3 regions of the Nonomuraea maheshkhaliensis genome follow, and region 3 is predicted to be linked to each of the others. Evidence: riboswitches for the same ligand, from Rfam matches in the RefSeq annotation. Region 3 holds a riboswitch; each other region holds the start of a gene.
The links. A riboswitch is a leader RNA that binds a small molecule or an ion and turns the genes downstream of it on or off. The one in region 3 is predicted to bind S-adenosylmethionine.
Positions count from the first base shown of each region.

Region 1: it holds a riboswitch for S-adenosylmethionine, as region 3 does, so the genes downstream of both, ABFX54_RS00305 (aminotransferase class V-fold PLP-dependent enzyme) here and thrC (threonine synthase) in region 3, are expected to answer to the same signal.
Region 2: it holds a riboswitch for S-adenosylmethionine, as region 3 does, so the genes downstream of both, ABFX54_RS42735 (GNAT family N-acetyltransferase) here and thrC (threonine synthase) in region 3, are expected to answer to the same signal.

Region 1 covers NZ_BAAAMU010000001.1:55,627-62,923, reverse strand. The annotation lists gene ABFX54_RS00315 (cytochrome P450) at 1-415, opposite strand, end outside; gene ABFX54_RS00310 (TerC family protein) at 425-1,177, opposite strand; SAM riboswitch class IV at 1,294-1,409, shown strand; gene ABFX54_RS00305 (aminotransferase class V-fold PLP-dependent enzyme) at 1,456-2,778, shown strand; gene ABFX54_RS00300 (DoxX family protein) at 2,788-3,528, opposite strand; gene ABFX54_RS00295 (NADH-quinone oxidoreductase subunit D) at 3,651-4,796, shown strand; gene ABFX54_RS00290 (acyltransferase family protein) at 4,793-5,983, shown strand; gene ABFX54_RS00285 (hypothetical protein) at 5,976-6,161, shown strand; gene ABFX54_RS00280 (DUF3180 domain-containing protein) at 6,166-6,639, opposite strand; gene folK (2-amino-4-hydroxy-6-hydroxymethyldihydropteridine diphosphokinase) at 6,636-7,139, opposite strand; gene folB (dihydroneopterin aldolase) at 7,136-7,297, opposite strand, start outside.
Region 2 covers NZ_BAAAMU010000103.1:21,266-28,562, reverse strand. The annotation lists gene ABFX54_RS42760 (hypothetical protein) at 1-59, shown strand, start outside; gene ABFX54_RS42755 (M20/M25/M40 family metallo-hydrolase) at 153-1,583, opposite strand; gene ABFX54_RS42750 (HIT family protein) at 1,757-2,260, shown strand; gene ABFX54_RS42745 (GIY-YIG nuclease family protein) at 2,334-2,798, opposite strand; gene ABFX54_RS42740 (hypothetical protein) at 3,023-3,589, opposite strand; SAM riboswitch class I at 3,801-3,894, shown strand; gene ABFX54_RS42735 (GNAT family N-acetyltransferase) at 3,902-4,531, shown strand; gene ABFX54_RS42730 (hypothetical protein) at 4,658-5,242, opposite strand; gene ABFX54_RS42725 (ADP-ribosylglycohydrolase family protein) at 5,417-6,388, shown strand; gene ABFX54_RS42720 (helix-turn-helix transcriptional regulator) at 6,504-7,297, opposite strand, start outside.
Region 3 covers NZ_BAAAMU010000072.1:30,529-37,825, forward strand. The annotation lists gene ABFX54_RS36335 (hypothetical protein) at 1-482, shown strand, start outside; gene ABFX54_RS36340 (MFS transporter) at 460-1,632, opposite strand; gene ABFX54_RS36345 (alpha,alpha-trehalose-phosphate synthase (UDP-forming)) at 1,774-3,204, opposite strand; gene ABFX54_RS36350 (RNA polymerase sigma factor) at 3,312-3,866, shown strand; SAM riboswitch class I at 3,946-4,087, shown strand; gene thrC (threonine synthase) at 4,101-5,333, shown strand; gene ABFX54_RS36360 (MoaD/ThiS family protein) at 5,358-5,633, shown strand; gene ABFX54_RS36365 (cold-shock protein) at 5,881-6,081, shown strand; gene groL (chaperonin GroEL) at 6,411-7,297, shown strand, end outside.

The DNA.
Region 1 (7,297 bases), on a different contig from region 3:
CGGCGATCAGGTCACCGCCGCCCTTGTCTACATACGCCGCCACCAGGTCCCCCGCGATGGCACGGACGCGGGGGCGCAGCGAGTCGACCATGCGCGGCGTGAACGCCCTGGAGACCAGCCGGCGCAGCCTCGTGTGCACCGGCGGCTCCACGTCGAGCATGCCCGCTCTGATCACCCGCCAGAACGGCTCCTGGAACTCCGGCTCCGCCGGCCTGCCGAACTCCTCGTGGGTGGCCACGTGCAGGTAGGAGCGGCCCAGCCGGCGGTCTCTGAGCAGCGCGTTGACGTCGGCGTGCCGCGCGATGAGCCACTGGCCCGTCGGCTCGAAGTAGGTGACGGGCGCCTCGCGCCTCAACTCGTCGTACACGCGGTACGGGTACGCCACGAAATCCGGATTCCAAGGATCAAAGCCCACTATTTCATCTTAGGATGGGGTTTCTCCTTCCTGGACGGCCTGCCGCCTCCTGGTGTGCCTGCTGCGCACCCGGATGTTGAGCAGCTCCACGACGACCGAGAACGCCATCGCGAAGTAGATGTAACCCTTCGGGATGTGCTGGTCGAGGCCCTCGGCGACGAGCACCACCCCGATCAGCACCAGGAACGACAGCGCCAGCATCTTGATGGTCGGATGCGCGTCCACGAACCGGCTGATCGGCCCGGAGGCGAACAGCATCACCACCACGGCCACCACGACCGCCGCGATCATCACGCCCAGCTCGTCCACCATGCCGACGGCGGTGATCACGGAGTCCAGTGAGAACACCACGTCCAGCACCATGATCTGCACGATCACCGACGTGAAGGAGACGGCGGCGGCCTGCTTGCCGTCCTTGCCGGCCGGGGCCTCCATGCTGTGGTGGATCTCGGTGACGCTCTTGCCCAGCAGGAACAACCCGCCGAGCAGCAGGATGAGGTCGCGTCCCGAAATTTCCTGACCTAGCACCGTGAACAGCGGCTGCGTGAGCTGAACCACCCATGACAGGCCGAACAGCAGAAGCAGCCGGCTGAGCAGAGCCGCCGCCAGACCGAGCACACGGGCCCTGTCGCGCTGCTCGGCGGGCAGCTTCCCGGCGAGGATGGAGATGAAAATGATGTTGTCGATCCCCAGCACGATCTCCAGGGCGACCAGGGTGAAGAAGCCGATCCAGATATTCGGATCGGCCACCCAGTCCAGCATCGGGTACCTCCATGACTCGGGGGTTGATGGGGTTTCCCGGTAGCAACGAGCCGAGCCGAGCATTAGTTCGCGGGGTTGCGATTCATGCCGGGGTGTCGGTTATAGTTCCCCTCGTAGGTCATGAGTGCCAGCGACAAGCCCCGGCTAGCTGGCCGGCAACCCTCGCGTCCGCGGCGGGGTGCCCCGGGTGAAGACCTGGTCCGTCACGAGGTGTGGCGGGCAAGCGCGGGCTCCGTGGCTGCTTCCAGGGGTCCGATGGCCCTTCAGGAGGTACCCCTGTGTCCACTCTGACGATCTTCAACTCCGCCCGTACGCCCGAGGCCGCCCCCGCCTCCGCGACGAGCCGGCCCATTCCCGCCGTGCTGGGCGCCGACCTGGAGGTGCCGGTCAAGGGCGGCAGGCTGGTGGGGTACGCCAACCTGGACTACGCGGCCAGCGCGCCCTGTCTTGAGCCGGTCAGCGCCGCCGTCACCGCCGCGCTCCCGGCCTACTCCAGCGTCCACCGCGGCGCCGGCTACGCCTCCCAGCTCACCACCGCCCGGTACGAACAGGCCCGCCACACGGTCAGGGCCTTCGTCGGCGCCCGCCCCGACGACTCCGTGATCTTCACCCGCAACACCACCGACGCCACGAACCTGCTGGCCGGCTGCCTGCCCGAAGGCACCACCACGGTGGTCTTCGACACCGAGCACCACGCCTCCCTGCTGCCCTGGCGGCACGCCGTGCGGCTGGCGCCGCCCGCCTTCCCCGGCGAGGCCGTGCGCGCCGCCGACGAGGCGCTGGCCGCGATCGAGGGGCCCAAGCTGCTGGTCGTCACCGCCGCCTCCAACGTCACCGGCGAACTGTGGCCGATCGCCGCGCTGGCGCACATCGCGCATCGGCACGGGGCCAGGATCCTGGTGGACGCGGCGCAGCTCGTACCGCATCGGCGGCTCAACCTGACCGCGCTCGACCTGGACTACGTCGCCTTCTCCGGGCACAAGCTGTACGCGCCCTTCGGGGCCGGCGCGCTCGTCGGGCGCAGGGACTGGCTGGCCGAGGGTGAGCCGTACCTCAGGGGCGGGGGCGCGGTGCGCTCGGTCGGGGAGAGCGTGGAGTGGCACGACGACCCCGAGCCCAGGCACGAGGCGGGCACCCCGAACGTGCTCGGCGCCATCGCCCTGGCCGCCGCCTGCGACGCGCTGACCGCGACCGGCTGGACCGCGCTGGTGCGGGAGGAGGAGCGGCTGATCGCGCGGCTGCGCTCGGGGCTGGCTTCGATCGAGGGCGTACGTGAGCTGTCCCTGTGGGGGGACGACCACCCGCGCGTGGGCATCGTGTCGTTCACCGTGGCCGGGTACACGGCGCGCGAGGTGGCCGAGGCGCTGTCCGGCGAGTACGGCATCGGGGTGCGCGACGGCAAGTTCTGCGCGCACCCGTTCGTCCGGCACCTGCTGGGCACGTCCAACAGCGCCTCCGACGGGGCCTCCGACGGGGCCCCCGACGGCGACTGCGCGGACGACACCGGCTCGGCGGTGCGGGCCTCGATCGGCATCGGGAGCACGCAGGAGCACGTGGACCGGCTGATCGAGGCCGTGCGGGACCTCGTCTCCCGCCGCTGAGCCCGGAGGTCAGCGGTTCGGCGGCTTGTGGTGCTGCGGCGGCTCGTCGGAGACGAGCGCGTCGATCTCCCTCATGTCGTCGTCGTTGAACCTCCCGGAGCCGGTCGGGCCGGTCGAGCGGGTCGTGTCGGGCGCGGCCGGCTGCCTGGGCACCTCCGGGCGGTCTGCCGGGACGTCCCGATCGGCGGGCGTCATGGGCCCGCCGGTGCGACCGGCCTGAGCCGTTCCCGTGGCGGTCGTGCCCGCTGCGGTACCCGCGGCCGTGCCCGCCGCCATGCCCGCGTCTCCCCTGCTCGGGGCGTGCGCGGCCAGTTCCTCCTCGGCCACCCGCCGCTCCCCGCGCCTGTGGAGGACCGAGGTGAAGATGGCGTCCAGCCCGATGCGCCCGCCACCCAGGGCGAGGAACAGCAGGCACAGCGCGCCGAGCGCCCCCGGCAGCTCCCAGCCGTTGTTCGCCGACAGCACGCCGTGGCTCCCGTGCACGAACACGATCGCGCCGATCATGTTGATCAGCAGCAGCAACGCCACCGGACGCACCAGCAGCCCGAGGATCAGGAAGACGCCGCCGACGGTCTCGACAATGGTCGAGAATCCGGCCGCCATCACCGGCATCGGGATGCCCATCTCCCGGAAACCCTCGGAAGCGGCGCTGAGCCCGCCCTGCCACTTCTGCCAGCCGTGCGCGAGGAAGATCACGCCGGTGGCGACTCGTGCGATCAGAGCTGCGACATCAAAAAGAACTCTCTTCATGGTGTTTTCTCCCCCCGTTACCGGTATTCCTCCCCATGTCCGGCTTCGGGATGCGTTTCCATACCATCTCTTGACCATCCCCCGCGCTGGATCACGTCCGGGTACGGTGGCAGCATTGCCGTATGACGGAACGAGTGGTCGGAATCGGCGCGGGCGCGAAAGAGCTGGCCACCGAGGACATGATCCTCAACATCGGCCCGCAGCACCCGTCCACCCACGGGGTGCTCAGGCTACGGCTGACCCTCGACGGCGAGCGCATCGCCACCGCCGAGCCGATCATCGGCTACATGCACCGGGGCGCGGAGAAGCTGTTCGAGGTGCGTGACTACCGTCAGATCATCATGCTGGCCAACCGCCACGACTGGCTGTCCGGCTTCGCGAACGAGCTGGGCGTGGTGCTCGCCGCCGAGCGCCTGCTGGGCATGGAGCCGCCGGTCAGGGCCGTGTGGGCGCGCACACTGCTGGCCGAGCTCAACCGGGTGCTCAACCACCTGATGTTCCTCGGCTCCTATCCCCTGGAGCTGGGCGCGATGACGCCGCTGTTCTACTCCTTCGACGAGCGCGAACGCATCCAGGCCGTCATGGAGGAGATCTCCGGCGGGCGCATGCACTACATGTTCAACCGGGTCGGCGGGCTCAAGGAGGACCTGCCGCTCGGCTGGCTCGACCGGGTGAGCCAGGCCGTCGCCGAGACCCGCCGCCGCGTCCCCGACATCGAGAACCTCATCCTGCACAACGAGATCTTCATCGCGCGCACCAGGGGCGTGGGCGTGCTCACCCGCGAGCAGATCATGCAGTACGGCGTCAGCGGCCCCATCGCCCGCGCCTCGGGCGTCGACTTCGACCTGCGCCGCGACGAGCCGTACCTGGCCTACCCCGAGCTGCCGGTGAAGGTCGTCACCCGGAGCGCGGGCGACTGCCACGACCGCTTCGAGGTGCTGTTCGAGCAGCTCAAGGTCTCGCTGGACCTGGCCGACGCCTGCGTCGAACGGCTGCGCTCGCTGCCGCCCGGGCCGATCAACCAGCGGCTGCCCAAGGTGCTCAAGGTGCCGGAGGGCCACACGTACGCGTGGACGGAGAACCCGCTCGGGATCAACGGCTACTACCTGGTGTCGAAGGGCGACAAGACGCCGTGGCGGCTCAAGCTGCGCTCGGCCTCCTACAGCAACATCCAGGTGCTGCGCGAGATGCTGCCCGGGCATCTCGTGGCTGACATGGTGGCCATCCTCGGCTCCATGTTCTTCGTGGTAGGTGACATCGACAAGTGACCTCCGCCCCCGTCCCCGCCCCCAGCCCTGCCCCCGACCCTTCCGCGGAACGCGACAAGTACGTCGACTGGCTGCGCGCGCTGAGCCTGGTCGTCGTGGTCCTGTGGCACTGGGCCTTCACCATCCTGGAGTGGAAGCCGCACGGCCCCGAGCCCACCAGCCCGCTGGGCTTCACCTCCGGCCTGTGGATCCTCACCTGGCTGCTGCAGGTGCTGCCGCTGTTCTTCTACGTCGGCGGCCACGTGCACCTGCTGTCCTGGCGCCAGGCCAGGGCGCGCGGGGTCGGCATCGGCTCGTTCGTCGCGCGGCGGATCAAGGCGCTGGCCCTGCCTGCGCTGGTCCTGTCCGGGGTGTGGATCGCCATCGGGGCGACGGTGACGTACACGTTCCAGGTGGACTGGATGTGGCGGGTCGTGCTGCTCGTCCTCAGCCCGCTGTGGTTCCTCGGCGTCTACCTCGTGCTGATCGCGCTGCTGCCGCTCGCGCTCTGGCTGCACAAGCGCTACGACGTGCTCACCCTCATCTGGCTCGGCGGGGCGGCGCTGGTGGTGGACGTGCTGCGCTTCCGGTACGAGGTCGAGGGCGTCGCCTGGCTCAACATGATCATCATCTGGGGGCTGGCCCACCAGGCCGGGTTCTTCTACGACCGCGTCGTCGAACTGCCCAGACGCTATGACGTGGCACTGCTGTGGACGGGGCTGTTCGCCCTGTTCGGGCTCGTCTACTCCGGCATCTACCCGGGCTCGATGGTCGGGGTGCCCGGCGACAAGTGGTCCAACATGGCGCCGCCCACGTTCGTCATCGTCGCGCTGCTGCTCTTCCAGATCGGGCTGGTCGAGGTGCTGCGCCCGGCCATGGAACGGGTGCTGGAACGGCCGGGCTGGCGGCGGCTCAACGAGTTCATCAACCGCTACGCGCTGCCGCTTTTCCTCTTCCACACCACCGGGATGGCCATCTCCCTGGGCCTGTCGTGGTGGCTGTTCGGCTCGCTGGGCGACCGGATCCCGCCGGACACGGTGTGGTGGCTGGAACGCCCGATCGCCGTCATCGGGCCGCTCATCTGCACGGCACCGGTCATCTATCTCTTCGGCCGCCGTCGTGCCCCCCGCCGTGCCCCCCGCCGGGCCCGCGTCGGGCAAACGCAGGACAAGGGCGTCGGCGGGTCCATAAGCTCGGGACATGGCTGAGATCGCCTTCCGGGCCAACGCCGAAGACGAGCGGATCATCCGCACCGCCCTTCGCGAAGACGAACGGCCGAGTGACGTCCTGCGCCGCGCGCTGCGCCTGCTCCAGCGCGAGATGTGGCACGACCGCCTGGCCGCGGCGGCCCGCAAGGCCGTGGAGGGCCTGGGCGAGCACAACTAGAGCCCTAGTCGCGTCCGTTCTGCCGGTACTGGCCCTGTTCTTCCGGATCCTTGGGGATGCGGCAGGCGTGCTCCAGGTAGAGGGCGGCGCAGACCAGCACGACGCACGACACGAACGACCCGGCCGAGACGAAGAACTCGCCGCGCGGCGTCTCCCGGTCGAGCAGCTGCACGGTGTGCAGGGCGAATCCGGCGAAGATCCCGCCGAAGGCCGCCCCCGCGTACGCCGACGCCTTCGCCAGGGCGGCCAGCCGGGCCACGGCCAGCGGCTCGACCGGCTTGGTGTCGGGCTTCCTGGCGATCCTGGCCTTGGTCGCCCAGCCGCTGTAGCCCTCGCCGACGGCCAGCAGCAGGACCGTGGGGATCGCGGTCCAGGGCATGAGAGGCAGCTCGGAGTAGATCGGCCGGATCAGCGCCCAGGTCAGCAGGGCGAGGACGGCGAAGATGCCGGCCAGGAGGCCGGGATGGGTGGGCTTCAATCGGGCCTCTGCAGCTTGAGATCGTCGCGCAGCCGCACGCCCTGCTCCTCGACCGCCTCCAGCAACTCCGCCACCCGGCCGTGCCCCGGGACCACACCCTCGGGGTCGGCCTTCGACCAGGGCACGAGCACGAACGCGCGCTCGTGGGCCCGTGGATGCGGCAGCGTCAGGTCAGGGTCGTCGCTGACCTGGTCGCCCACCACGATCAGGTCGATGTCGAGGGTGCGCGGGCCCCAGCGCTCCTCGCGTACGCGGCCGAAGGCGTTCTCCACGCTCTGGGCCCGCTCCAGCAGGGTGCGCGGCGCGAGCGTCGTCTCGGCCACCACGATCGCGTTGAGGAAGGGCCGCTGCCCCTCCGGCCCTCCTACGGGGTCGGTCTCGTAGACGGGGGACGCCTTGACGAACTCCAGCCCCGGTGCGTCGAAAAGGGTGTCCACGGCACCCTGCAACGTCTGGAACCGGTGCCCCAGGTTGCTGCCGAGAGAGAGCACGACCTTCATCCGCGGCTCCGCTCAATCGTCACGATCACGTCGTCGAACGGCAGCGGGATCGGCGCCGCCGGCTTGTGCACGCTCACCTCGACCTTACGCACCGGCTCGCCCGCCAGGCACACGTCCGCCAGGCGCTGCGCGAGCGTCTCGATCAGCTCGACCGGCTC
Region 2 (7,297 bases), on a different contig from region 3:
CCGGGCCCGGCAGCACCTACATCTACTACACCTGGCACGAGAAGCGGCTCCCGAACTGACGTGAAACGGGCCGGCCACCTCACTCGGCGACGTGGCCGGCCCGCCATGGTGAACCTTGAGGCGGGCCGTTCAGGTGCCATGACGAGATCGGGTCAGGCGGGCCCGTTCTCGTGTGCGTGCGCGTCGAGGAGGTGTGCGACCGCTTCGGTCACCTGCGTGGCGAACGGGATGTTCAGCCATTCGTCCGGTACGTGCGCGTTCGAGTCCGCACCGAGCGCCCCCGTGACGACGAACTGCGCCTGCGGATACCGCCTGCCGAGCATCTCCATGAACGGGATCCCGCCGCCGATGCCCAGGTTCTGGCACGGCTTGCCGAACACGCGATCACCGACCTGCCGCAACGCCGTGGCCAGCCAGGGGGCCGTCGCCGGCAGGTGCCAGCCGTTCATGACCATGAAGTCGCTCACCTCGACCTGCGCCCCGTACGGCACATCCGTCGTGAGGATCTTCTCCAGTGCGGTGCGCGCCGCCTCGGCGTCGGCCGAGGGAGGCAGGCGGAAGCTGAGCCGGAGGGAGGTCCAGGGTCGCAGCACGGCGCCCGCCACCGCGGGGTCCGGGAGCCCGGCGGCGCCGGTCAGGGACAGGGTCGGCCGCCAGGTGTTGTTGAGGACGAGCTCGACATCGTCGTCGGAGACCCGTCTCATTCCGGGCAGCAGCGGGAGCCGGGGCACGGCGACCTCCGGGTGGTGCGCGACGAGCTCCGCCGCCTCCGCGCGCCGTTCGTCCGGAATGGGCACCACCATCTCGGGCACCTTGACCTCGCCGGTCTCCGGGTCCTCCACCCGATCGAGCAGCCGGCGCATGACACGGAACGAGCTCGGCGCGATGCCGCTCCCGAGCCCTGAGTGGACGCCCGACTCGAGGACGCGCACCGTGACGGTCGCCTGCACGGCGCCGCGCAGGCTGGAGGTCAGCCACAGCCGTTCGTAGTCTCCGCCGCCGCCGTCCAGGCAGACCACCAGCGACACCTCGCCGAGCCGGTCGCCGAGATGCTCCAGGTACGCGGGCAGGTCCGGGCTGCCGGACTCCTCACCGGTCTCCAGCAGCATGACGGCACGGGCGTGTTCGCCGCCTGCCCCGCGTACAGCCTCCAGCGCGGTCGTGGCGGCGTACCCCGAGTACCCGTCGTCGGCGGCGCCGCGGCCGTAGAGCCGGCCGTCGCGGATCACCGCCTGCCACGGGCCCAGGCCCTCCGACCAGTCGCCGAGCGGCGGCTGCTTGTCGAGGTGCCCGTACAGCAGCACGGTCCCGGTCGTCGCCGCGCCCGGCGTCGCGGGCACGTCCACGAGCAGGAGCGGAGCGCGGCCGTCGAGCTGCACGACGTCGCACCGCGCGCCGGGCAGGCCGCGCGACTCCACCCAGTTCCGTACGTGGTCGACGGCGGTCCGCAGGTGACCGTTCTCCTCCCAGGCGGCGTCGTAGGCGGGCGACACGGCGGGAATCTCCACCAGACCGGAGAGGCTGGGCAGCACGTCCGTCGCCCAGGCCTGGGCGATGGATTCGCGAAGTTTCTGAAGGTCCATGCGGTAATACTGGCCCAACCGTCACCCTGCTCATGCCCGGCCCGCGCCGGAAACTCTGGGCGGGGGTGATCAGAGCGGTGGCGGCAGTCCGCGATCGACCGCCCGCCTTGTACGGCCTCGATGGTACGGCGATCATGGCGTGTCCGGGCCGAGAGCTCCACCCAGGAAGGGCGATGATGACGGGTTCGATCAAGCGGGTGCCGTTCGACGTGGAAAGCTACAGCCGTCGTTCGCGGACGAGACCGTGCTTCATCTGCGCGATGGTCAACGGAGTTTCCGACCAGCCGGAGGAAATCGTCTACGACGACGGGGAGCACATCGCGTTTCTGCCCCGTTTCTTCGTCCTGCCGGGGTACGTCCTCGTGGCGCCCAAGACGCACGTCGAGCACGTCGTCCGAGACCTTTCCGAGGATCAGTTCGTCGCGGTGATGAGAGTTGTGCGGCGAATCGCGCTGGCCGTGGAGGCATGCGTGCCGTGCGAGCGGACGTACCTGTTGTCCTTGGGCAGTCAGCAGGGGAACGCCCACCTGCACTGGCACATCGCGGGCCTGCCGCCTGGGGTGCCGTACGAGCGGCAGCAGTACCACGCTCTCATGTCGGAGAACGGGGTCATCGAGCGCACCCCTGAGGAGATCGCCGCCCTGGCCGCCGGAATACGGAGTGCCTTGGACGCGTAGCTCCAGCTTGACCGCCCTGGCCGGCACGCCACCATACGTCCGCCGGCCTCCCATCCGCTGACTTCCGGTGAGGCTATGTCGGCGAAGAGTTCTGCAACGCTCCAACCGACTGCCGCCATTCGAGAGCCTCGGCCGTGTCGCGGTACTCCAGCAGATGCTGTCCAGCGATCTTCTGCAGCAGGTCTCGTACCTCGGCCGGCGTGGCGTGGAAGAACTCACGGCGCAGGTTCACCTTGTTGAGCCGCCGATCGCCCAGCTCCGCGTGCAGCCGGGCTTCCAGCTCCACCGCGTCCTCGCTGAAGATCAGTGCGTGCGTGTCGAACCTGAACGAGGCCGCCGCCCTTGCGTTCCGGTTGCTGCCGTACGCTCGCGGCCGGTGCCTCCTCCAGAACCCAGAACTCCCAGCCGGCTGGAGCGGGAGGCCACGACGGGTCCGGCTTCCATCCCTGCGGCGGCTTCCATCCGCGAGGCGGGACAGGCCAGCCGGGAGGACAGTTGAAACGGTACTCGGGCATGAGCGCTCCTCACCTGCACACATAGAGCCGTACGCAGGTGAAATAGCTGTGAGCGCCACGTGGGTTACACGAAGCGAGCGCACGGGGCCGCGGTGGGGCGGACTGGTGGCCTCCGTGGACCTCGGGTTCCGGGGAGCTTTGCTCGACGCGGAGTTCGCTCTTGACCGTAACCGACTCCCGTTGACTGCCCTTTCTTGGCACGGCGATCACGACTGGCAGCTGATCGTTTCCGCACGGCTGGCCGTAGCTAGCGGTGGTCGTCACCCCAGGCAAGGTTGAGATGCTCCGCTAGTTCCTCGGCCGTGCCCCCTTGGTTGAGGAGAGCCCGTGCCGCCTGCGCCTGCCTGATCGTGGGCAGGTGTCCGTCGAGGAGAAAGGGGAGGAGGAGCCGCCGGGCCACTACCTCACGCCACGAAATTCCGGACGGCCTGCGCACCACCGACACATTGACCCGTAGCGCGTGCTCGTTGCCTGGCGGAACGCCGGGCCGGTCGATCTCGACGGCGACGTACCGGAACCCGTTCGCCAGGTCGCAGGCGGTGCAGCCGGCCGGCCCCCGGCTCAACCTGCTGCCACACTCGGTGCAGGTGAGCCGGTCGTAGGCGGCGTCCACCACCCGCCACAGGTGCCTGTCGGGCTCGTCGATCACCATCTCGGCCACGGCGCGCTCGTCCAGGGCGGCCAAGGTCCCGAACTCGCGCGTGACGAACTCCCGCCATCCCGCTTCGACGATCTCGTCGACGACCCCTGCGCATCGCTCACAGTCAGGTGCTCCGGCGGGTTCCCACTGGCCGCATTCCCCGCACCGCCGCATCCTCGAACGGTACTCGCCATCCCCATCCGGACTCATTCGATTATCGCGTCGTGACGCCACATCCCGTCCACGCCACCCGTAGGAAATCCCGGAGCCGGAGTTCCCCGCCGGAGGCATGGTCGGACTGATGTGAGCTTCCTGCGGGGTAAGGGTGCGCCCGCCGAATCACGTTTGACGCCGTCCTCGCATCGGGGCATGATCTCTGCTTCGAGATTCATCCAGAGGATCCGAGGGACCTGGCCCAGCGACGGTCCGGCAACCTGCCCGAAGAAAGGGAAAGGTGCCAACGCCAGGAACGATGAGGAGGGCTTGATGAGCCTGAGGCTTGATGTTCCCGTGCTGCATGGATCGCTCGTTCGGCTGGAGCCGCTCGCGATGAGCCACGCGTCGGATCTAAGGCGGGCCGCGGAAGAGGACCGTTCCTCTTACGATTTCACCTTGGTTCCCCGCGCCGCTGAGGTGGAGGCGTACCTTGCGGCTCAGTTCGCTCGTGGGAGCGACGGGTTGACTCCTTTCGCGCAGGTTCGGGTGCGGGACGACATGGCAGTGGGATGCACGGCGTTCTGGAACCCACGAACGTGGCCGGATCGGCAGGATTTGCGTGCCATCGAGGTCGGTTGGACATGGCTTGCGGCATCGGCACAGGGCACCGGAATCAATGTCGAGGCGAAGCTGCTCCTTTTCGCGTATGCGTTTGAGACATTGGGCGTGGCCCGCGTCGACCTGAAGACGGACGCCCGCAACCAGCGGTCGCGCCGTGCGATCGAGAACCTCGGCGCGTGCTTCGAGGGCGTGCTGCGCAGTTGGTCGCCCTCCTGGGCGCCTGGCGAAGCGGGGTTGTTGCGAGACTCGGCCATGTTCTCTGTGATCGCTGCTGAGTGGCCGACCGTCAAGCAGGCGCTGCGTGCTCGCCTCTCGAACGCGAACGCGAACGCCGAGTAGTTCGGGCGTCTTCCCCGGCGACCGGACAGTACCAGCCGGGGTTTCTCTGCCAATTGGGCGTGCTGGTCGGTGGGCACCCGAAACCCACCGCCTCAACCGCACTATTCGATCTCTCGCCGCTTCGAGCTACCTCAAACCCGATGCCACCTCGATGTGCCGGACGACGAGCAGGAGATCCGCCGAGTGCAGGCGTTGCTTAATCTCGCTTAATCGGACGGCGAGGAGGTCGCGTTGCGCTTCCGTGAGGTCGGCGCCGAAGTCCAGGCACTCGCTGACGCACATGGTGATCTCCAGGAGAACGGGGTCAGAGGAGGGCAGCAGACGACGGAAACGTCGGCGGCGCCAAAACCGCAATGCGAGCAATGCGGCCGTCCGGGGATTGCCGTACCAGTACCAGCGAACCTGAAGGTTGGGATTTGGTTCCTCTGCACGCGGAGATCGCCGGCCTCGCATTTTGGCCTCCCGACGTCTTATCGCGTGAGCGTGGAGCTCGGCATGCCAGGCAGCGCGGCTGGCCTCGACAGCGTCCAGCGCCTGAGGAAGTGCCGCCTCATCGTATTGAAACTGCCCGGCCTGGAATTCGAGGAAATGCAGCGTCGCCTCGAATCCCAGCGGCCGATACAACTGCACGCAGGACCGGAACGCCGACAGCCGCCATCGGTAGGGCAAGTCAGGGTCACGTACCCTACGGGCGAAGTTGGCGAAGCTCACCGGCGAAGGCTAGCCAATTGGACGCGGGGAGGCACCGACTCGGTGTCAATGGCCAAATGCATCTTGCGGTTGGTCAGGCCCGGCTCCAGGCCGCGATCGGTGTTTCTCGCGCGACGCACACGCCGGCGATCCCGCTCCTGTTCTCTCCTTCGATCAGCTCGGTAGCCTGCCGTAGTGAATGTTGGGCAGCGGGCCGTTGGTGCGGTCGTCGGCTCTGCTGTAGGCGACGCGCTGGGTGCGCCATTCGAGTTCGGGCCGGCGGGCGCGTTCTCCTCCCGCTTCCCGCTACCGGGTGCCGGCGGCGAAATGAACGGGGGCGGCGGCTGGGATGCCGGGGAAGCCACTGACGATACTCAGATGGCCATACATGTGGCCGAGTCGCTGCTGGAGCACGGCGGCCCAGACCTACCGGACATCTTCGCCCGCTTCCAGCGATGGGCGGCCGATGACCCCAAGGACATCGGGCTACAGACCGAAGACGTACTGACCCGAGGACTGCCCTGGGACCGGGCCGCCACCGCCCACCACCAGAGCAGCCACCGAGCCACCGGCAACGGCGCACTGATGCGGGCCACCCCATCGGCGGTGTACTTCGCCCGCGACGGCCGGCAGGTCACCATGGATGCCGCCCGGCATATCGCCGCCCTCACCCACGGCGATCCGGCGGCATGGGAAGGCACCGCGATCTTTCACGACCTGATACGTGTCGCCATGAAGGGGGCGAACCCCTTGGACGAGCTCCCACAGATCCTCGCCGCTGTCCGATCCGGCCATCGTCAGCGCTACGCCGCCGTCCTCGCAACCGGTTGGCATCCCGATCACGCCACCGAATTCAACGGCGCTGTCTGGCCCTGTCTCGGCTCAGCCGTGTGGGCACTGCGTACCACCCGCAGCTTTGCGGATGCCATCCGCGCTGCGATCGACCTGGGCGGCGACACCGACACCGTCGCCGCGGTCACCGGAGGCCTCGCCGGCGCCGTATACGGGCCGGCGGCGATTCCAGCCGACTGGACCGAGCCCTTGCACGTTCCGCTGCCTGGAAGCGGCGGCCGGACCTTGCGCCTGCCTCATCTGATCGATCTCGCTCATGACCTCGCAGAGCGTCCACGTACGGACCGACGACGGAGTCCAGCCCGCGAAGCATGACGACCCTCCGCCTCAGGCAGACGGACTGCCCTGGTCCGTGACGTCGTCCGAGGTCAGCGGTGATGTACGGCCGTCACGCCGCACGAGCGGGCATCGGTCCGGCGCCATGCCTCTCCTAGGAGCTGGGGGTCAGGTTCTGGAGGCCGACGACCCGCAGTAGTTCGAGCCGCTGGTATGTCTCGGTGCCCGGCCGCGCCGAGTGCACGACGAGCTGCTGGCTGTGGCCATCGCTGACCAGTACCTCGCAGTCGAGGTCGAGGACACCGACCACGGGGTGCAGGAAACGCTTCGGCGACGGGCGGCGTACCACGACGTCATGCGACTCCCAGAGTCCCTCGAACTCATTCGACGCGGCGCGGAGCTCGGCCACGAGGGCGGCGGGGCCCGGGTCGTGGGGGCGTGCCGCAGTGACCGCACGCAGGGTCGCTACGTGTGCGCGGGCATGCTCCTCGTGGTTCTCGGGCGGGGCCAGGTCCCGTGCGCCCGGCACCATGAACCAGCGGCGGATCAGGTTCGTCCCTACATGGCCGCCGGTCAGGGCCACCGACATGGTGTTCTGTGCGAGCATCTGACCCCAGTCGGTCAGCACCGACGCCGGGAGGTCGTGCAGCCGGTCCAGGATCAGCAGCAGCCCCGGGCGGACGTGCTCTGAGGAGTCGCCGGGCCGGGGCGGCTCCTCGCCCGCCAGGTGGAACAGGTGGTCGCGCTCCACGTCCGTGAGCCGCAGGGCGCGGGCGAGAGCGGTGAGCATCTGCCGCGACGGGTGGGAGCCGCGGCGCTGTTCCAGCCGCGTGTAGTAGTCAGTGGACATCCCGGTGAGCTGCGCCACCTCCTCGCGGCGCAGGCCCGGGGTGCGGCGCCGCGGACCCGCGTTCAGGCCCACGTCGGAGGGGGCCAGCCGGGTGCGGG
Region 3 (7,297 bases):
AGCTCAGGGGCGGTCTGACACTGCACCTGCCGATCACATGGGCGGTCCACCGGGTCCGCCCCGACTGGACCCGCGTGGTCACCGGCAAGTGCGCCAAGCCCTCCAGCGGTTACGGCACCCCGGGCTGCCGGAGCTTCTGGGTGCTCGGTCCCAAGGCCATCAAGTACGGCAACGAGCTGTTCCACGCCTACGACGGGAAGCGGCCGTTCTATCCCGCGACCGACGTGCAGCAGTGCCCGAGCAACGGCAAGTGGGGCCAGACCCTCGGCTCGGCCAGGGTCACGGGCCTGCGCCAGGTCGGCCCCGGGCACAAGGCCGCCTACCGCGAGTGGCGGGCCTCCTGCGTCTCGTACGTCAACGGCAAGGTGAAGTCGCGTTACACGCAGCGCGAGTGGTACCTGCCGAAGACCAGGATCCTCGTCGTCGACCAGTGGAGGACGCCGGGCCTGCCGGACGTGCTCAGGAACGCCGACTGGAGCTGAGCACCCCGGCCACGGCCAGGCCGATGAGCACCGGCACCAGGAGGAACGCCTTCCAGGTGCCGAAGCCGTCGGCGAGCGCGCCGAGCGCGAGCGGGCCGGCCGCGATGGCGGCTCCCGCCCAGATCGGCGAGGCCGCAGCGGCCAGGTCGGCCCGGCCTCCCGCGCCGGCGATCAGCCCCGACAGCGCCAGCGGGAAGTGCAGCGAGGCGCCGAGCCCGCAGACCACCAGCCCGGCGTAGGAGAGCGCCGGGTGGGTGCTCAGCCAGAACAGCAGCCAGCCCGCGAATGCCACCGCCAGCGCCCCCACGAACAGCGGCACGGGGGGCAGCCGCAGAGCGAGCTGCGCCCCGGCGAACCTTCCCGCCGCCAGCCCGCCCACGAACGCCGTCAGCCCGGTGGCCGCCGCGGCCGCGCTGATTCCCGTACGGTCGGCGAACAGGTCGGCGGCCCACAGATTGAACGTGAACTCCATCGCCACGCAGCAGAACAGCACCAGCCCCGCCAGATGAAACCCCCACCCCGGCCTGCCCACCGCCTCCGTACCCGCACTGGTCTCGGCCGGCTGTTGCGGGACGGGAGGCGACGGCGGCCAGACGCGGCTCATGAACAGGGCCAGCAGCACGCTCACGACCGGCGTGACCAGCAGCGCCGCCCGCCAGCCGAACGTGCTCTGGGCGACCACGCTGAGGCAGAACGTCATCGCCATGCCCACCACCACGCCCACGGCGTTGGCCTCGCTGATCGCGGCCGGGCCCGCCGGGCCGTGGTGGTCGCTGAGCGCGGCCATGGCGGTGTAGAGCATGATCGAGCTGAACCCGCCGGAGACGCCGTACCCGAGCATCGTCAGGGGCAGGGCGTCGGCGGGGACGATCACGAGCAGGCCGGCGTTCATCCCGGCCAGACCGATCCAGGTGGTCGCGCGCCGGCCGAACCTGCGGGTGAGCGCCGGCAGCAGCAGCCCGGCCACGATCGTGCCCACGGCCATGGCGGTGCCGTGCAGGCCCGCGACGGTGGCCGGGACGCGCAGGTCGGCGCGGAGCAGCGGCAGGGCGGCGCTCAGGCCGTACATGTAGGTGGCGAACGCGCCGAGCTGGAGGTAGATGAGCCAGGTCGGACGATCTCTGATCAGCCGGATGGGCGGTAAGACCATGCTCACCCGGCAGCCTCCTGATCGGTGAGGGGCGTCGCCCTCTCATGGTAGGTCAGCGCGCCGAGCCCGCTCGGAACCGGGGGCCGAGCAGGCTCAGCCGAAAATCGGCGGAGCAGGCTCAGCCGAAAACCCCGAGCCGGCTCAGGTCAGGGCGTCGAGCTGGGCGGCGAACCACTTCTGCGGCGGCAGGGCGGTCGCGGCCGCGTGCAGCTTGTCGCGGCGCATGCGGCGCTCGTCCTCAGGCATGACCAGCGCGTCGTGCAGGGCCGCCGCGGTGCCGCTGATGTCGTACGGGTTGACCAGGAGCGCGTGCTGCCCCAGCTCGGCCGCCGCCCCCGCCTCACGCGACAGCACCAGCGCGCACCGCTCGGACAGGACAGGCCCCTCCTTGGCGACCAGGTTCATGCCGTCGCGGATGGGGTTGACGAGCAGCACGTCGGCCATCCGGTACGCGGCCAGCGAACGCGGATAGTCGTCGTTGACGTTGAGTATCAGCGGGTCCCAGTCGTCGGTGGCGTACTCGTCCTCGATCTCCTGGGCACGGCGCTGCACCGAAGCGGTGTATTCGCGGTATTCGGGCAGGTCGTGCCGACTGGGATAGGCGAAGGCGAGGTGGACGACCCGGCCGTGCCACTCGGGATGGGCGGCCAGGAACTCACGGTAGGCGATCAGGCCGCGGACGATGTTCTTCGACAGCTCGGTGCGGTCGATGCGGACGATCAGCCTGCGGTCGCCCACCTGCTCCCTGAGCGCGGTCATGTGGGACTCGACGTCGGGCTCGCGGGCCCGCTCCCACAGCGCCGAGCCGTCCACACCGAGGCTCTGCACCCCGATGCGGGTCGTGCGGCCGTCGTGGGTGACGCTGCGCCCGACGCGGTCGGCCTCGGCGCCCAGCAGGCGCTCGCAGCAGTCCATGAACGCCTGGGCCCATCTGTCGGTGAGGAACCCGGCGTGATCGGCCCCCAGGATGCCCTCCAGGACCTCGCGCGCCACCTCGTCGGGCAGCAGGGAGAAGTATTCGGGCGGCGCCCACGGCGTGTGGCTGAAGTGGGCGATGCGCAGGTCGGGCCGCTCGGCGCGGAGCATGGCGGGGGCCAGCGTAAGGTGGTAGTCCTGCACCATCACGCGGGCGCCGTGGCCGGCCTCCTCGGCCAGCGCCAGCGCGAACGCCCCGTTGTAGTCGCGGTAGGACTCCCACTCGCGCTCGAACCGCGTGCCGAAGTTGGGCGTGTTGGGGATGTCGTAGAGCAGGTGGTTGACGAACCACAGGGTGGAGTTGGCCACGGCGTTGTAGGCGCGGTGGAAGACGGCGGGCGCGATGTCGAGCATGCGCAGCGGGCCCGTGTCGTAGCCGGCCTGGTCGATGCGGCCGCCGGAGGCCAGGCGCACGGCGCTGCGGTCGCCGTCGGACAGCGCGGCGCAGACCCACAGCACGCCGTCGTCCTTGGCCACGCCCGACAGGCCCGAGACGAGCCCGCCGCCGCCGCGCCGCATGGTCAGCTCGCCGTCGTCGGAGACGGTGAAGGAGACCGGGCCTCTGTTGGAGGCGAGCAGGACGCTGTTCATGGACATCCTCGGTCACGAGTCGCGGGATTGACGCGCGGACCGCGCCATCTCGCGTGCGGCGGGGCGAGGAAGTCAACTAGGCTCCCATCGATCACAAACATAGGATCCCATCTATGGCGCTTGATGAGCTAACCGAGGAACTCGCCCGCTCCGCGGCCGGAGGAGACCATCGCGCACTTGGCGAGCTCCTGGCGCGGATCGAGCCTGACGTGCTGCGCCACTGCGCCCGAATCCTCCCCTATCACCAGGATGCGGAAGAGGCCTCGCAAGATACGTTGCTGGCCGTGGCGCGCAACATCGGCCGCTTCGAGGGGCGGGCCAGGTTCAGCACCTGGCTGCACATCGTGACCGCCAACTGCGCGCGGACGACGTACCGGACGCTCAAGCGCAGGGCGGCCGAGCAGAGCTCGGACGAGCTGCCCATGCAGAAGCCGGACGTGCGGCGGGTCAGCGTGATCGCGGGCTCGCGGCTCGACCTGCTCGACGCGATGGAGGCGCTGGAGGCCGACAAGCCCGACCTGGCGCAGGCGCTGGTGCTGCGCGACATCGTCCAGCTCGACTACAACGAGGTGGCCGAGCAGCTCGGCATTCCGCTCGGCACCGCGAAGTCCCGCATCCACCAGGCGCGCAAGTACGTGCAGGGCGTCCTGGGCGAGGATTATCGCTGAGACCAACCGTCCCACATGGTGAGACGGGTGGAAGTTTCGGCCACTTGAGCGGGTAGAGTCCAGTTCAACAACTTCATATTGCTCATCCAGAGGGGTGGAGGGACCGGCCCTGCGAAGCCCCGGCAACCCTCCCGGCTTTCGACTCGCGACCTGGCGAGGCCGACCGGGACTAGGTGCCAATTCCGGTTCGCGGTCAAGGTGGCCGTGGGCGAAGATGAGGGAAGGCCTCGCTTCATGTCGCTCGACTTTGGTCCTGCTGTCGGTCTGTCCTGCCGCGAGTGCGGCGCGCGTTACCCCCTGGGTCCCAGCTTCGCCTGTCTGGAGTGTTTCGGGCCGCTTGAGGCGGCCTACGACTTCGGCACGGTGACCCGGGCGGACATCGAGTCCGGCCCGGCCAACATCTGGCGTTACCGCAAGCTCCTCCCTGTCCCGGCTGACGTGACCGAAAAGCCGAATATGAACCCCGGCTGGACCAAATTGGTCAAGGCCGGAAACCTCGGCAAGTCACTGGGACTCAAATCCCTGTACGTGAAGGACGACTCGGGAAACCCCACCCACTCCTTCAAGGACCGCGTGGTCGCCATGGCCGTCGAGGCGGCGCGCAACTTCGGTTTCCACACGCTCTCCTGCTCCTCCACGGGCAACCTCGCGGGCGCGGTCACCGCCGCCGCGGCGCGGGCCGGGCTCGACGCGTGCGTGTTCATCCCGGCCAACCTCGAAGCCGCGAAGATCGCCATGGCCCGCGTGTTCGGTGGCCGGCTGATCGCGATCGACGGCACCTACGACGAGGTCAACCGGTTCTGCTCCGAGCTGATCGGCGACCCCATGGGCGACAAGTGGGGCTTCGTCAACGTCAACCTGCGGCCCTACTACGCCGAGGGCTCCAAGACGCTCGCGTACGAGATCGCCGAGCAACTCGGCTGGCGGCTGCCCGAGCAGATCGTCATCCCCATCGCCTCGGGCTCCCAGCTCACCAAGATCGACAAGGGCTTCAAGGAGCTGATCCGGCTGGGGCTGGTCGAGGACACGCCCTACAAGATCTTCGGGGCGCAGGCCGAAGGCTGCTCGCCGGTGTCGGCCGCGTACAAGGCCGGTCACGACGTCGTCCAGCCGGTCAAGCCCGACACCATCGCCAAGTCACTGGCCATCGGCAACCCGGCCGACGGTCCCTACGTGCTGGACATCGCACGACGCACCGGAGGAGCCGTCGAGGACGTCACGGACGCCGAGATCGTGGCCGCCATCAAGCTGCTCGCCTCGACCGAGGGGGTCTTCGCCGAGACCGCGGGCGGGGTGACCGTCGGCGTGCTGAAGAAGCTGGCCGAGAGCGGCAGGCTCGATCCCGAGGCCGAGACCGTGGTGCTGAACACCGGCGACGGGCTCAAGACCCTCGACGCCATCAGCGACGACGCCGCGCCCACGGCCGTGATCCGGCCCTCCCTCGACGCGTTCCGCGCGACTGTCTGACAACCAGGAAAGGCGACATTTACCATGAGCGTTTCTGTGCGGATTCCCACCATTCTGCGCACGTACACCGGGGGCAACGCCGAAGTGAGTGGCGAAGGCGCGACTCTTCGTGACGTGCTCGCCAAGCTGGACTCCGACTACCCCGGCATCGGCGCGAGAATTCTGGATGAATCGGGCAAGATTCGACGTTTCGTCAACGTTTATGTTGGGGAAGAGGACGTCCGTTTCGCCCAGGGTCTCGACACTCCCGCCCCAGAGGGCACGCAGATCTCCATCATCCCCGCGGTCGCCGGCGGCTGAGTGCCGCGGCATCCCCGATCGTGGAAGGCGCCCCTTGTGGGCGCCTTCTGCTTTTCCAGGGCTAATTCAACGTTGTACGAGCTTCGCTGCGAAGAAATACCTGGTTTGCAGATTGACTCTGTTGCCAAACCCCGTGCCACAGGTATGGTCGAGGGCGATCGTCTGCATGATTTTCAGTTATGTCAGGCGATTACAGGCCTCGCGGAGGAATGGGCGAGATCTGAGAGACCAGTAAGAGGAGTCGGAAGTGGCGCAGGGCACCGTCAAGTGGTTCAACGCGGACAAGGGCTACGGCTTCATCGCGGTAGACGGTGGTAAGGATGTATTCGTCCATTACTCAGCGATCATGATGGACGGGTACCGCTCTCTCGAACAGGGTCAGCGCGTCGAGTTCGAGATCACGCAGGGCCAGAAGGGGCCGCAGGCGGAGTCCGTCCGCACGGTCTGAGGTCACGTCAACTGGTATGCACCGGGCGGGCTCGCACGGCAGCGCAGTCCGTGCGAACCGTCACCTCTCAATCGTCGACTCGCGTGCGGCGAGCTGCTTCGGGCGGCTCGCCGTACTGACTTCCGACCTGGGGAGGAACATCCGGCGCGGGTGCGTTCGCTTGCACTCGGCAGGGTAGAGTGCTAAACAGTTCGTTGGCACTCTGTGCAGCAGAGTGCCAACATCGGATCGAGACGATGGGGTCTGCCGAACGGAGATGCGGGCCCATGCCGTCGCGGGCGTCGGCTCGGTCCACGACAAGCCACCCTGTATCTGGGAGGTCTAGCCTTATGGCAGCCAAGATGATCGCGTTTGACGAGGACGCCCGGCGCGGTCTCGAGCGCGGTATGAACCAGCTCGCCGACGCCGTCAAGGTGACCTTGGGTCCCAAGGGCCGCAACGTCGTGCTGGAGAAGAAGTGGGGCGCTCCCACGATCACCAACGACGGTGTGTCCATCGCCAAGGAGATCGAGCTCGAGGACCCTTGGGAGAAGATCGGCGCCGAGCTGGTCAAGGAAGTCGCCAAGAAGACCGACGACGTCGCGGGTGACGGCACCACCACCGCCACCGTGCTCGCCCAGGCGCTGGTGCGCGAGGGTCTGCGCAATGTCGCCGCCGGCGCCAACCCGATGGCCCTGAAGAAGGGCATCGAGGCGGCCGTCGAGCGCGTCAGCGAGGAGCTCTCCAAGCTGGCCAAGGACGTGGAGACCAAGGAGCAGATCGCCTCCACCGCCTCCATCTCCGCCGCCGACCCCGAGATCGGCTCGCTCATCGCCGAGGCGATGGACAAGGTCGGCAAGGAAGGCGTCATCACCGTCGAGGAGAGCAACACCTTCGGCCTTGAGCTTGAGCTCACCGAGGGCATGCGCTTCGACAAGGGCATGACGTCGATGTACTTCGTGACCGACTCCGACCGCATGGAGGCCGTGCTCGAAGACCCGTACATCCTGATCGTCAACAGCAAGGTCTCGGCCAACAAGGACCTGCTGCCGCTGCTCGACAAGGTCGTGCAGTCCGGCAAGCCGCTGCTGATCATCGCCGAGGACGTCGAGGGCGAGGCCCTGGCCACCCTGGTCGTCAACAAGATCCGCGGCCTGTTCCGCTCGGTCGCGGTCAAGGCCCCGGGCTTCGGCGACCGCCGCAAGGCCATGCTCAACGACATCGCGATCCTGACCGG